Regions from separate parts of the Thiomonas intermedia genome, predicted to be linked through region 2. Evidence: predicted binding sites of a transcription regulator. Region 2 holds the regulator's gene; each other region holds the start of a gene.

Region 1 (4,146 bases), 540 kb from region 2:
TCTGGAGGCGCGTCTGCTGGCTGCAGAGGGCAAGTGGCCCCTCGCCGAACAGGAGCTGGAGCTGGCGCGGCGTCTCGATCCCACCTTGAGCTTCGCGCCCGAGGCGCAGTCGCAGGCGCTGGCCAACGAGGTGCTGCAACACCGGTGGAAAAACCCCGCCGGGTTTGCGGGCTACGGGCAGGCCGCGCTGGCGGCGCTGTTCGTGCTGATTTCGGGCTATCTGGTCTTCGGGGTGATGCGCAACCGGCGGCGACTGCCCAGCGAAGAAAAATAAGGGGCTTGGTCTTTTTGGCACGCGAAGAGGCCCTATTGATCCGGGATGGAGCAGTCTGAACGGGTCATGGGCGAGGCCAGGCAAGGGCCTTTCCCCCTACCAACCTCCCCCACGTCGTGGGGGAGGCGTGTTGGCTCCCTCTCCACTTGTGAGGAGTGGTCGGGGTGGGCGTCCTTCCGCTCCCAACCTCCCCCGCGTCGTGGGGGAGGCGTGTTCTCTCCCTCTCCACTTGTGGGGAGGGTCGGGGTGGGCGTCCTTCCGCTCCCAACCTCCCCCGCGTCGTGGGGGAGGCGTGTTCTCTCCCTCTCCACTTGTGGGGAGGGTCGGGGTGGGCGTCCTTCCGCTCCCAACCTCCCCCGCGTCGTGGGGGAGGCGTGTTCTCTCCCTCTCCACTTGTGGGGAGGGTCGGGGTGGGGCGCTGTTTCAACTTCAATGTGCCGGATCAATCGACATCGAGCAGTGCGCAGCGGCATGGCTGCCTGTCTTCCGAATTCAATCCATCCAGCTCAATCGGGAAAGCGCTCGATATGCGTTTCGCCCTTGCGTCCGTAGTAGGTGACCTGTCGGCCTGCGAGCCAGACCGTATAGCCGATGCAACCCGCGGCCTGTGAGAGGCGCTTGAATTCGGGATACATCACCTTGCCTTGCTGGGCTGCCAGAATGGTGTTCCGTAGGGCGTCGCCGTCGAGAGCTGGCGCAATGGGGCGGGCAGGTCGTTCAAAGGCCAGGTCCAGCGGGTCGCCTTCCGGCAGGACATAGGTGGCGCGCCCGGCGCGGTAGTCGACGTGATACGACTCGACCTCTACGCCCGTGAGCTGTCGGATCACCTCGCCGAAGGCGATCGTTCCCTGGTTGGAAGCGTCGAAGGTAGCTTGGATGACTGTGCGGGCCTGTTCGTTCATGGTGATTCCTTTCTGTTCGTGGGGTGTGGGCGGTCAGTTCGTCGGCACTGCCTTGAGCTGGTGGTGTCTGACCAGGGCCTGCATGGCATCCATCAGGGCCTGACGTTCTTCTGGCAGGAGGTGGGCGAAGAAATGTCGGTCGTTGGCATCGGCCAGGTCGGCCAGGTGGGGCACTAGAGCCCGGCCCTTGGCGGTGAGGCTCAGCAATTGCTCGCGAACGCGCCCGCTGGCCCATGGCCTCTCAACCAGGCCCTTGGCTTCGAGACGGCTGATGACTTTGGAGGCGGCGCCTTTGGTCATGCCGAGTGCCTGGATCAAGGCGGCGTGGCGGGTCTGTGTCTCATCCCAAAGGGTGCGCAGGGCCACCCATTCGGTGACCTTGAGGCCTTCGGCCTCCAAAAGCTGTTGAAACCGCAGGGAGACATGATTGGATACGAAGCGAAGCCAGAAGCCCAGATGGGCTTCGAGCGGCGTGGGCATGGAAGGGGTGGCGGTCATGTGAGTTTCCCTGGAAACGCAGGCAGGATAGTTTCCAAGGAAACCTGTGTCAAGCGGCACGGCATTCGCGCCGTGAAGAGGGAACTTTCCGGCCTTAGCACTCTCTACCTGTGAGTGCTAATATCAGCAACCACAGGAGGATTCCATCCATGACCCATACCCAGTCAGCCGCACTTGCCCTGCGCCCGGCCCAGGTCGATGGCGCGTTTCCGCTCGCCTTGCCCAGTCTGGGCAATCTGGACGCCTACATCAGCGCCGTCAACCGTCTGCCCATGCTCAGCGCGGAAGAAGAGGCGCGTCTGGCGCGGACCTGGCGCGAGCAGGGCGACAAGGACGCTGCGGGCAAGCTGGTGCTGTCGCACCTGCGGCTGGTGGTGTCCACGGCGCGGCAATATCTGGGCTACGGCCTGCCGCATGCCGACCTCATTCAAGAGGGCAATATCGGCCTGATGAAGGCGGTCAAGCGTTTCGATCCTGAACACGGGGTGCGGCTGGTGAGCTACGCCCTGCACTGGATCAAGGCCGAGATTCACGAGTACATCCTGCGCAACTGGCGGCTGGTGAAGGTGGCCACGACCAAGGCGCAGCGCAAGCTGTTCTTCAACCTGCGCTCGATGAAGACGGCCAACGCCGGCATGAACGAGGCGCAGATCGACGAGATGGCGCAGGCGCTGTCGGTCAAGCGCGAAGACGTGATCGAGATGGAAAGCCGCATGGGCGGCGCCGACATCGCGCTCGATCCCACGGTGGAAGACGGCGAAGAGAGCTACGCGCCCATTGCCTACCTGGCCGATACCACCCGGGAGCCGGTGGCCGTGCTCGAGGCGCGCAGCCACGACCGGCTGCAGATCGAAGGGCTCGAAAGCGCACTCGAGCAGCTCGATGCGCGCAGCCGCGCCATCGTCGAGCAGCGCTGGCTGCAAGTGGCCGACGACGGCAGCGGCGGCAAGACGCTGCACGAACTGGCCGCCGAATATGGGGTGTCGGCCGAGCGGATCCGCCAGATCGAAGTGGCGGCCATGAAGAAGATGCGCAAATCGCTGGCGGCGTTTGCCTGATCCTCAGGCAGGCCCAAAAAAGCCCGTCGCAAGACGGGCTTTTTTTCTGGGGCAAGACCACTCGGGACGGCGCGAGGTCTCGCCCAGGTTCAGGCTTTAGCCGCCGTGCATGCACTGATCGACGAAGGCCTTTTCCTTCTCGCCAGACAGGCCCTGAGCCTTGGCTTCCTTTTCGCACATGGCCTTGGAAGGCGCAGGCTGGGCCGCCTGCTCGGCCGCGTAGGCGCTGGTCATGCCGGCAGAGGCCACGAGCAGGGCGGCGGCCAGGGTTTGAGCGATCTTGCGGGAGGAAAGGGGGGCAGTTGAATGCATATCAAACTCCTTGTTTCAGTGACTCGGGCTTGGTGCCCGCAGGTCTCTTACAGCAATCGATGTGCCAAGGTGTAAAAAATCCATCAAATCAACAATCTACCGCCATCCAGGGGAGGCATCAGGAGCGTTGTGGGGCTTGATGCGGGATTGAGCGGCCTGAGACTGTCTGCCCCGGGCGACGGTTGTGCGCGAGATGGCCAGAGTCCTTGATTTACCAGTCTCTTTTTTGTCTCCGATCGCCGACAAAGAGGTGGGCAGGGCCAGCGGCGGCACCCCTGTCCGCAGGCGGCAGACCTGTCGCCCATCCACGACAGGGCCAGGCCGGACAGGAGTCAGGAGTCAGGCCCGCCAGCGGCGCACGGCGTGCCGCAGCGTGGCCCATTGCGTTTTGCGCTCTCCGGCATCGCGGGGCGGGGCGTAGCGCCAGAGTTCGAGCTGGAGCAGCAGGGTGATGGCCGATTGCAGGGCCTGCAGCGACACGGTGTCGCCACTGGTCTGCACGCGCCTGAGCCGCGCGGCCAGGGTGCGGGGCGGCGTGGAGGCTTCGCTGTCGATGCCGGATTGCTGCAGCTTGGCGCGCAGCAGAGCGTAGGTCTGGCTCCACGGGTCCTGCCTGCGGCGTTCAAGCGCCAGAATCGCCCCGCCCGCGGCCGTGGCCACGAGCAAGGCGGCAATGGCCAGCGCGGCCAGAGTGGCCATGTCGGGCTGCTGCAGGCCGAGCTTGCGCAGCAGATCCTGCTGACGGTTGCTGCCGTAGTGGAGTACCCACTGGTTCCAGGCATTGTTGAGGGCGTCCCAGCGGTTGCGCAGTTGCAGCAGAAGTGCGGCATCGCGCGGACCCAGCGCGGCCATGCCCAGCAGCGGCTCGCGCGAGGCGAGGGTGGCGCCGCTGCGGTCGATGCGCGCGGGGTCGACCGCGGCGGTGGGGTCGGCGCGCACCCAGCCGCGTTCGGGCAGCCAGTATTCGGCCCAGGCGTGGGCGTCGCTCTGGCGCACCACCCAGGTGTCGTCCACCGGGTTGAAGCGCCCGCCCTGGTAGCCGGTGACGATGCGTGCGGGAATGCCGGCGGCGCGCATCACCACCACGAAGGCCTGCGCATAG
Region 2 (4,146 bases):
ACCCTGGTAGGCGTGCTGGCCGTGAATGTCCACCAACCACTCCCCGGCCGCCTTGAGCTGCGCGGCGGTGGCCGGGCTGCCGTTGAGAAAACCGCGTGACTTGCCCTGCGCGTCGATCACGCGGCGCAGCAGCAGCGTATCGGCCTCGGCGGCAAACCCCTGCGCCTCCAGCCAGGCGGCCAGCGGCGGAGTCAGACTGAACTCGGCGCTGATCTCGGCACGCAACGCCCCCGCGCGCACCACGCTGCTGTCGGCGCGCTCGCCCAACGCGAGCTTGAGCGCGTCGATCAGGATGGACTTGCCCGCGCCAGTCTCGCCCGTGAGCACGGTGAACCCGGCCGCCAGATCGATGTCGAGTTCGGGAACGATGACGAAATCACGCAAATGCAGATGCAGCAGCATGGCTCAGTGTGAGTGGAACGATGGACCCCGGATTGTTCCTGAGGACAGGGGCGATGACGAGGCGGACCGAATTTCCCCCTCCCAACCTCCCCCACGGTGTGGGGGAGGTGAGATCACTCCCTCCCCACTCGTGGGGAGGGTTGGGGTGGGCATCTCCCCCTCCCGGCCTCCCCCACGGTGTGGGGGAGGTGAGATCACCCCCTCCCCACTCGTGGGGAGGGTTGGGGTGGGGATGGCGTGAACCTTGTGCTGCCCAGCCTCGGCCTTCCGCCCGAGGACCGCGCACAGGCGCAGAGCCCCGCGCCTCGACAGGCTCGATTCAAGACTCATCGGGCCCTTCATGCCAATGGAGCTTCCTGCGCAGGGTGGAGAAATAGCTCCAGCCGGGCGGATGGAGGAAGACGCAGCGATACGGCGCCTGGCCGATGCGAATGCGGTCGCCACCGATCAACTCGGCATAGCTCTGCATGTCGAAATTCACACTGACGTCGCGCGGCGTGACCACCTCGATCACGATGTCGGCACCGCCCGGCAACACGATCGGGCGGTTCGACAGGGTGTGCGGCGCAATCGGCACCAGCACCACGCCGTTGACGCTGGGATGCAGGATGGGCCCGTAGGCCGACAAGGCGTAGGCGGTCGAGCCGGTCGGCGTGGCCACGATCAGGCCGTCGGCCCGCTGCACGTACATGAAGCGGCCGTCCACCTCCACTTTCAGCTCGACCAGGCCCGACGCCCCATTGCGGTTGACCACCACATCATTCACCGCGATGGCGCTGAAGATGGTCTGTCCCGCGCGCTCCACCGCACCTGAAAGCATGGCGCGTTCCTCGCGCTCGAATTCACCCGCCATCAGGCCGTCGATCGCGCTGTCCCATTCGCTGTCGGCGATATCGGTCATGAAGCCCAGACGTCCGGCATTGATGCCCACCAGCGGCACATTCAAAGGCGCCAGTCGCCGCGCCGCGCCCAGCATGGTGCCGTCGCCCCCCAGCACCACCGCCACCCAGCCGCCCTGCGCGGTGCGTTCGGCCAACTCGCTACTGCGCAACACCGGGTAGGGCAGCTCGGTGTGCTGCGCGGTGAGCTCGCCGACCCAGACCTCCACCCCGGCCCGGCTCAGACGGGCGGCAATCTCGCCGAGCTTGCGCTGCGCCTGCGGCGCCTGATACTTGCCGATCAGCAAAACCTGCTGGAACACGGTACGGAGCATGGGATGGAAAGAGAAGGCTCGGCGGAGAGCACCGCCCTGGCGGCAAATTACAGCACAGGCGCAAGTCGCGCGGTGGGCACTGGGTCTGGCTGTCGTGGGCGCCCTAGAATTTAACGGTCCAGCACGCTGAAGTTTGAAACGACTCCCCACCCCGACCCTCCCCACCCGTGGGGAGGGTGGTTGGGAGGGCGTACGCAGATCGCGCACAGCGCTGTTTTCTCCTCCTCCACAACGTGGGGGAGGTTGGGAGGGGGAGTCTGTTGGAGGGCGCAGCCCATGACTCGTTCATAATTCTCAATTCGGTATCAATCACGATGGACGAACGCGCCCGACTGCTGCTCAAGACCCTGATCGAACACTACATCGCCGATGGTCAGCCGGTGGGCTCGCGCACGCTATCGCGCGCCTCGGGGCTGGAGTTGTCTGCAGCCACCATCCGCAACGTCATGGCCGATCTGGAAGATCTGGGCCTGATCACGAGCCCGCACACCTCCGCGGGGCGCATTCCCACGCCACGTGGCTACCGCATCTTCGTCGATGCCATGCTCACGGCCCAGTCGCCCAAGCAGCCCGATCTGCTGCCGCAGACGCTGCAACAACACATCGACACCGCCCCGCCGCAGCAAGTGATGATGCGCGCGGCGCAGCTCATGTCCAGTCTGTCGCAGTTCGTCGGCGTGGTCCTGGCGCCGCAGCGCAGCGCCGCGTTTCGCCACATCGAGTTTCTGCAGCTGAGCGAACATCGCATCCTGCTCATCATCGTCAGCCCCGAGGGCGATGTGCAAAACCGCATGCTGCACTGGCCGCATGCCCTCAGCCAGAACGAGCTCAACACCGCGACCAACTACCTCAACGCTCATTTTTCGGGCATGAGTTTCGAGCAGGTCGCGCAAAAGCTCGGCAGCGAAGTGGAACACCTGCGCAGTGAACTCGTCGCCCTCATGCAGGCCGGCGTGCAGGCGGGCAGCCAGGCGCTGCAACAACCGCAGGATCAGGTCGTCATCTCCGGGCAGCAGCAACTGCTGGGCATCGGCGATCTCTCGGGCAATCTGGGCAAACTCCGCCAGCTCTTCGACCTGTTCGAGCAAAAAGCCCAGCTGCTCAAGCTCATGGACGCCTCCGCGCGGGCCGATGGCGTGCGCATCTACATCGGCGGCGAAAGCGAGGCCGTGCCCTTTGAGGAACTCTCCGTCATCACCGCGCCCTACGCGGCGGACGGCACCGTCATCGGCACCCTGGGCGTCATCGGCCCCACCCGCATGGCCTATGACCGCATGATCCAGATCGTGGACATCACCGCCAAGCTCGTCGGCAATGCCCTGAGCCAGCGGTAATTCGCCGCCCAGAAGGCAGAAACGCGGAAGAGACCTCTCCCGCTTGCGGAAGAGATTTGGAGGATGAGGCCAAGACTCAAGCGGCGCCACTCCTCCCCACCCCGGCCATACCCACAAGTGGAGAGGGGGCAAACACTCCTCCCCCAGCCGTGGGAGAGGGGGAGATGCAGCCTTACGAGTTCAGCGCACCAGCAACACCGGCACCGTGGTGGACGCCACCACCTTGCTCGCCACCGACCCCATGACAAAACCCTTCAGTGCCGAATGGCCGTGCGTCCCCATGATGAGCAGATCGGGCTGCAGGCGTCTGGCCTCGGCCGCAATCTGCTCGGCTGGATCGCCCACCCCATCGCGTGCCTCGTAAGCCAGCCCTGCGTCTTTCAACACGGCCTCGGCAGGTGCCAGCGCCTGTGCGCTGACTTCGCGGTAGTAATCGTCCAGCGTTGCCTTGCTGATCTGCGCCCGCGCCAGCGGTGTGCCGATGGGGAGCGCCACTGTGAACAACACGACACTGGGCGGCTCGCTGTAAAGCCGAGCGTGATGCACCAGCACCTGCGCAGCCTTGAGGGTGTAAGAGGAACCGTCAACCGGAAGAACAATCAGCATGGCACAACCTCCTTGCCGACTCATTATGCTTGCAACGCCCTGCCCGCCCTGGCGCGACGTGTCTGCCAGATAAATCCCATAAAAAAGCCGCCCGAAGGCGGCTTTCAAAACAGACTCTAAACAGCTTGCGCTGATCAGAACTGGTGACGGATGCCGAAGTCAAAACCCGTGGAGGTAAGACCATTGGGGCCCATCGGCGCATCGTTGTTGCCCGTGCTGTCGTTCACGATTGCATTGGCATTGGCATCGTTGGTGATGCGGGCATACGACGCGTACAGGTTGGTACGCTTGGACAGCGAGTACGTGTAACCCAGAGCGATTTGCTTGCTAGTGCTCGCAGAAACGCTCTTGTTCTTGGTTTGGGTGTAAGACACCAGAACGGCGCCCGGGCCCACGGGAATGGTGCCGCCCAGCATCCAGGCTTGCTGGTTGGTGTTAACCGTCGCACCAGCAGCGTTGGCATTCGGCTTGTTCTGTGCGTACATAGCAGCCAGTTTCGCCACGCCCAGGTCATAGGTGCCGACCAGCATGGTGTGCTTGACAGTGGCATCGCCATTGCTGTTGTTGACGCGCAGATAGTCCAGGCCAACC
Region 3 (4,146 bases), 420 kb from region 2:
CCTGCAAGGTCGCCCATAACTGGTTGCCAAGCGCGGCGCTGTCGATCGCCTCCTGATTGGCCGTTTGCGCAGGAACCGTAAGGCTGTAGAGCGAGGCGATGCTGAGCATGCCCAGGCCGAAAATGACGATGGCTACCAGCACGCTGATCAACGACAGTCCGGCTTGCTCTGCGCGGCGTTGGAATTTGAAGGGCTTCATGACGCGGTATTGCTGCTGAGAATCACACTGCCGGATGCCAGTACCTGCATCGTCCAGGTCTGGCCTCGTGCTGCCGTCACGGTGATGATGGGCGCGGCGGGGTTGTTGTTGCCGTCACTGACAAAACCCTGGCTGTCGAAAATCAGCTTGCCGGTGGCGGGTGGGTTGGTGATGTTGCATTTCACGTTGGGGTACTGCGCGTTGAACTGCTGGGGGCTCATGGAATGCTCACCGCTGGGTTGCCCCCCGACCTGGGTGTTCCAGGTGCATGAGTTGGCTGCGATCCCGGTGAGGTCGATTTCCACGGCCTGCTGTGTGGTGACGGCCTGATTGCGCGCCCAGGCCACGTCCTGCGGAAATTTGTTGACCAGCACGGCGGTCTTGCCGGAATCGACCATGCTGACCAGGTTGGGCACGACCAGCAGACCGAGGATGGCGGCGATGCCGATGGTCACCATCAGCTCGATGAGGGTGAAGCCGCGGTGCGAACGGCCCGTGCGGGTCATGTCAGCAATCTCCCGATTGATTGCGCACCCAGCATTGCTGTCCGCCATTCGGGGCGCTCCAGCCCGAGGGCACGGGCAAGACGGTGGTCTTGTTGCCGTTCTGGTCGATGGTGTAGGACGGACCGACGAAACCGTTGGCAGGGGTCGCTGTGAAGGTGAAGGTGGTGGCCGCCACGCCCGAGCAAGCAAAGGTGTAGTCCTGCACATTGGTCGGCGCGGCCACCGGGCAGGTGGTGGCGCTGCCGGTGCCGCCATTGGCAAGATAGGTGCGGTTGTCCTGGTAATACTGCTGCGCGGCTACGGCCATGCCCGACAGCCCTGAGAACGCCTCGGTCAGCTTGCTGCGGGCGACATACTGCGTGTAGGCCGGAATGGCGATGGCCGACAGAATGGCGACGATCGCCACGACGATCATCAGTTCGATCAGGGTGAAACCGCGGTTGCGCTGCATGGGTGAACTCTCCTTGCGCACATTGTGGAAATGACCGTCCGCGGCCTTCCGGACAAGGCGACGAACGGCGTGCCGCAGGCGACGAACGGTTGTCTTTTTCCTTCGTTTACCCGAATAACATTTGGTCACATTCGGCCTGCATGGCACAAGCGAACGTCATTTGGCCTCGCGGGCTTGCCAGGGCAGGGGTTTGTCGATCGGCTCTTGAAAGGGCGAAAGCCGTCCCTATAATTAGCACTCGTTGAAGGTGAGTGCTAACAGCGGTGACGGTTCAGGATGTCATCGTCCTGTCATGCGCGGATCTTCAAAATCGCTTTCTGGCTGTCGGCTCCGGGTTTCGGCCCGGTGGGCGGCTCGTCATTGGGCTTCTCGCAAGCCCGGTTTTCAACACACCTCAGGAGATTTGCATGAAATTGCGCCCTCTGCATGACCGTGTCGTGGTCAAGCGTATCGAACAAGAAACCACTACCGCTTCGGGCATCGTGATTCCCGGCAGCGCGGCAGAGAAGCCGGACCAGGGCGAAGTGCTGGCCGTGGGTCCGGGCAAGCACGACGACCAGGGCAAGCTGGTGGCCATGGCGGTGAAAGTGGGTGACCGCGTGCTGTTCGGCAAATACGCCGGTCAGACCGTCAAGGTCGATGGCGACGAGCTGATGGTGATGCGCGAAGACGACCTGATGGCCGTCATCGAGAAGTAATTCGCGATCTGAACTCGATCTGAACTGATACAGCTTCAACTGGAAATTTACGGAGAAATTCAATGGCTGCAAAAGACGTGATTTTTGGCGCGGACGCTCGCGCCCGCATGGTCGAAGGCGTGAACATTCTGGCCAACGCGGTCAAGACGACCCTGGGTCCCAAGGGCCGCAACGTGGTGCTCGAGCGCTCGTTCGGCGCCCCCACCGTGACCAAGGACGGCGTGTCCGTGGCCAAGGAAATCGAGCTGAAGGACAAGCTCCAGAACATGGGCGCGCAGATGGTCAAGGAAGTCGCTTCCAAGACCTCCGACAACGCCGGTGACGGCACCACCACCGCCACCGTGCTGGCCCAGGCCATCGTGCGCGAAGGCATGAAGTACGTGGCCGCCGGCATGAACCCGATGGACCTCAAGCGCGGCATCGACAAGTCGGTCACCGCGCTGGTCGAGGAGCTGAAGAAGGCCTCCAAGCCCTGCTCCAACAGCAAGGAAATCGCCCAGGTCGGCTCCATTTCGGCCAACAGCGACGAGCATGTCGGCCAGATCATCGCCGAGGCGATGGACAAGGTGGGCAAGGAAGGCGTGATCACCGTCGAAGATGGCAAAAGCCTGGAGAACGAACTCGACATCGTCGAAGGCATGCAGTTCGACCGTGGCTATCTGTCGCCCTACTTCATCAACAACCAGGACAAACAGGTTGCCGTGCTCGACAACCCGTTCGTGCTGCTGCACGACAAGAAGATCTCCAACATCCGCGACCTGCTGCCCGCGCTGGAGCAGGTGGCCAAGTCCAGCCGCCCGCTGCTGATCATCGCTGAAGACGTTGACGGCGAAGCGCTGGCCACCCTGGTGGTCAACAGCATCCGCGGCATCCTCAAGACCGTGGCCGTCAAGGCTCCGGGCTTCGGCGACCGTCGCAAGGCCATGCTGGAAGACATCGCCATCCTGACCGGCGGCAAGGTGATTGCCGAGGAAGTCGGTCTGACGCTGGAGAAGGTCACGCTGGCCGATCTGGGCCAGGCCAAGCGCATCGAAGTGGGCAAGGAAAACACCATCGTCATCGACGGCGCCGGTGTGGCCGCCGACATCGAAGCGCGCGTCAAGCAGATCCGCATCCAGATCGAGGAAGCCACTTCCGACTACGACCGCGAAAAGCTGCAAGAGCGCGTGGCCAAGCTGGCTGGCGGCGTGGCCGTCATCAAGGTTGGCGCCGCCACTGAAGTGGAAATGAAGGAGAAGAAGGCCCGCGTCGAAGACGCCCTGCACGCCACCCGCGCCGCAGTGGAAGAGGGCATCGTGGCCGGTGGCGGTGTGGCACTGCTGCGCGCCAAGCAAGCCGTCGCCAACAGCGTCAAGGGTGTCAACGCCGATCAGGACGCTGGTATCAAGCTGGTGATGCGCGCCGTTGAAGAGCCGCTGCGCCAGATCGTCGCCAACAGCGGCGACGAGCCCAGCGTGGTCGTGGCCAAGGTGCTCGAAGGCAAGGGCAACCATGGCTACAACGCCGCCAACGGCGAGTACGGCGACATGATCGCCATGGGCATTCTCGACCCGACCAAGGTCACCCGCACCGCGCTGCAGAATGCCGCCTCCGTGGCTGGCCTGATGCTGACCACCGAGTGCATGGTGGCCGAGGCGCCGAAGGAAGAAGCTGCGCCCGCCATGCCCGGCGGCGGCATGGGCGGCATGGGCATGGACATGTAAGTCCAGACCCGTCGTCTGTTGCATCCCAGGTCCGGTGCGCTCCGCATCGGACCCTTGCAAAGCCTGCCCTCCGAAAGGAAGGCAGGCTTTTTGCATGGGGCATCCGTCATCGCAAATGGGGTGTTAACCAGCCCTAAGTCCTCGCCTAAGATCGGGGGCACGACGATCAGGGGGATGTCATGCCACGCTTTTGTAGCCAATGCGGCGCGCAGAACAAGGAAGAGGCGAAATTTTGTCGGCAATGCGGTTCACCGCTGACCGCGGCCGAGCAGCCGTCGAAGCCGCCGCCAGCTTCTGAAGGGCCTGCCGATTTCGCCCAGGATGCGGCAGCCCAGGATGCCGAAGGGGAGGCCCTGCAGCAGGCACCGCTTGAGGCACAGATGCGACGGGCTGAAGAGGTTCGTCAATCGGAAGCCGAGCAAGCGCACAAGCTGGCCGAGCAGGAGGCTGCGGCCCGAGAGGCTGCAGCGACGGCGCTGCGGTTGCAGGCGCAACAGGCGCGGGAGGCTCACGAAGCCGCGCGTCGCGCGGCGGAGCAGGCGCAACGGGAGCAGGAGCGCGAGAGCGAACGTCTGGCCGCCACGGCGCG

Evidence for each region. Region 2 encodes HrcA, which represses chaperone genes, less so after heat shock. Its sites were predicted from a motif close to TTAGCACTCNNNNNNNNNGAGTGCTAA; they were not measured.
Region 1: rpoH (RNA polymerase sigma factor RpoH) is a predicted target of HrcA. The motif match lies at 1,769-1,795, and genes of this name have one in related genera.
Region 3: BVH73_RS04760 (co-chaperone GroES) is a predicted target of HrcA. The motif match lies at 1,388-1,414, and genes of this name have one in related genera.

What each region holds. Positions count from the first base shown of each region.
Region 1 covers NZ_CP020046.1:894,532-898,677, reverse strand. Annotated here, with positions in the region: gene BVH73_RS04200 (tetratricopeptide repeat protein) at 1-274, shown strand, start outside; gene BVH73_RS04195 (DUF1398 domain-containing protein) at 781-1,176, opposite strand; gene BVH73_RS04190 (MarR family winged helix-turn-helix transcriptional regulator) at 1,210-1,674, opposite strand; gene rpoH (RNA polymerase sigma factor RpoH) at 1,824-2,732, shown strand; gene BVH73_RS04180 (hypothetical protein) at 2,829-3,044, opposite strand; gene BVH73_RS04175 (transglutaminase TgpA family protein) at 3,384-4,146, opposite strand, start outside.
Region 2 covers NZ_CP020046.1:1,435,814-1,439,959, forward strand. Annotated here, with positions in the region: gene recN (DNA repair protein RecN) at 1-402, opposite strand, end outside; gene BVH73_RS06740 (NAD kinase) at 722-1,615, opposite strand; gene hrcA (heat-inducible transcriptional repressor HrcA) at 1,930-2,949, shown strand; gene BVH73_RS06750 (universal stress protein) at 3,130-3,555, opposite strand; gene BVH73_RS06755 (porin) at 3,690-4,146, opposite strand, start outside.
Region 3 covers NZ_CP020046.1:1,014,628-1,018,773, reverse strand. Annotated here, with positions in the region: gene BVH73_RS04775 (type IV pilus modification PilV family protein) at 1-199, opposite strand, end outside; gene BVH73_RS04770 (GspH/FimT family pseudopilin) at 196-705, opposite strand; gene BVH73_RS04765 (type IV pilin protein) at 707-1,156, opposite strand; gene BVH73_RS04760 (co-chaperone GroES) at 1,564-1,854, shown strand; gene groL (chaperonin GroEL) at 1,917-3,557, shown strand; gene BVH73_RS04750 (zinc ribbon domain-containing protein) at 3,737-4,146, shown strand, end outside.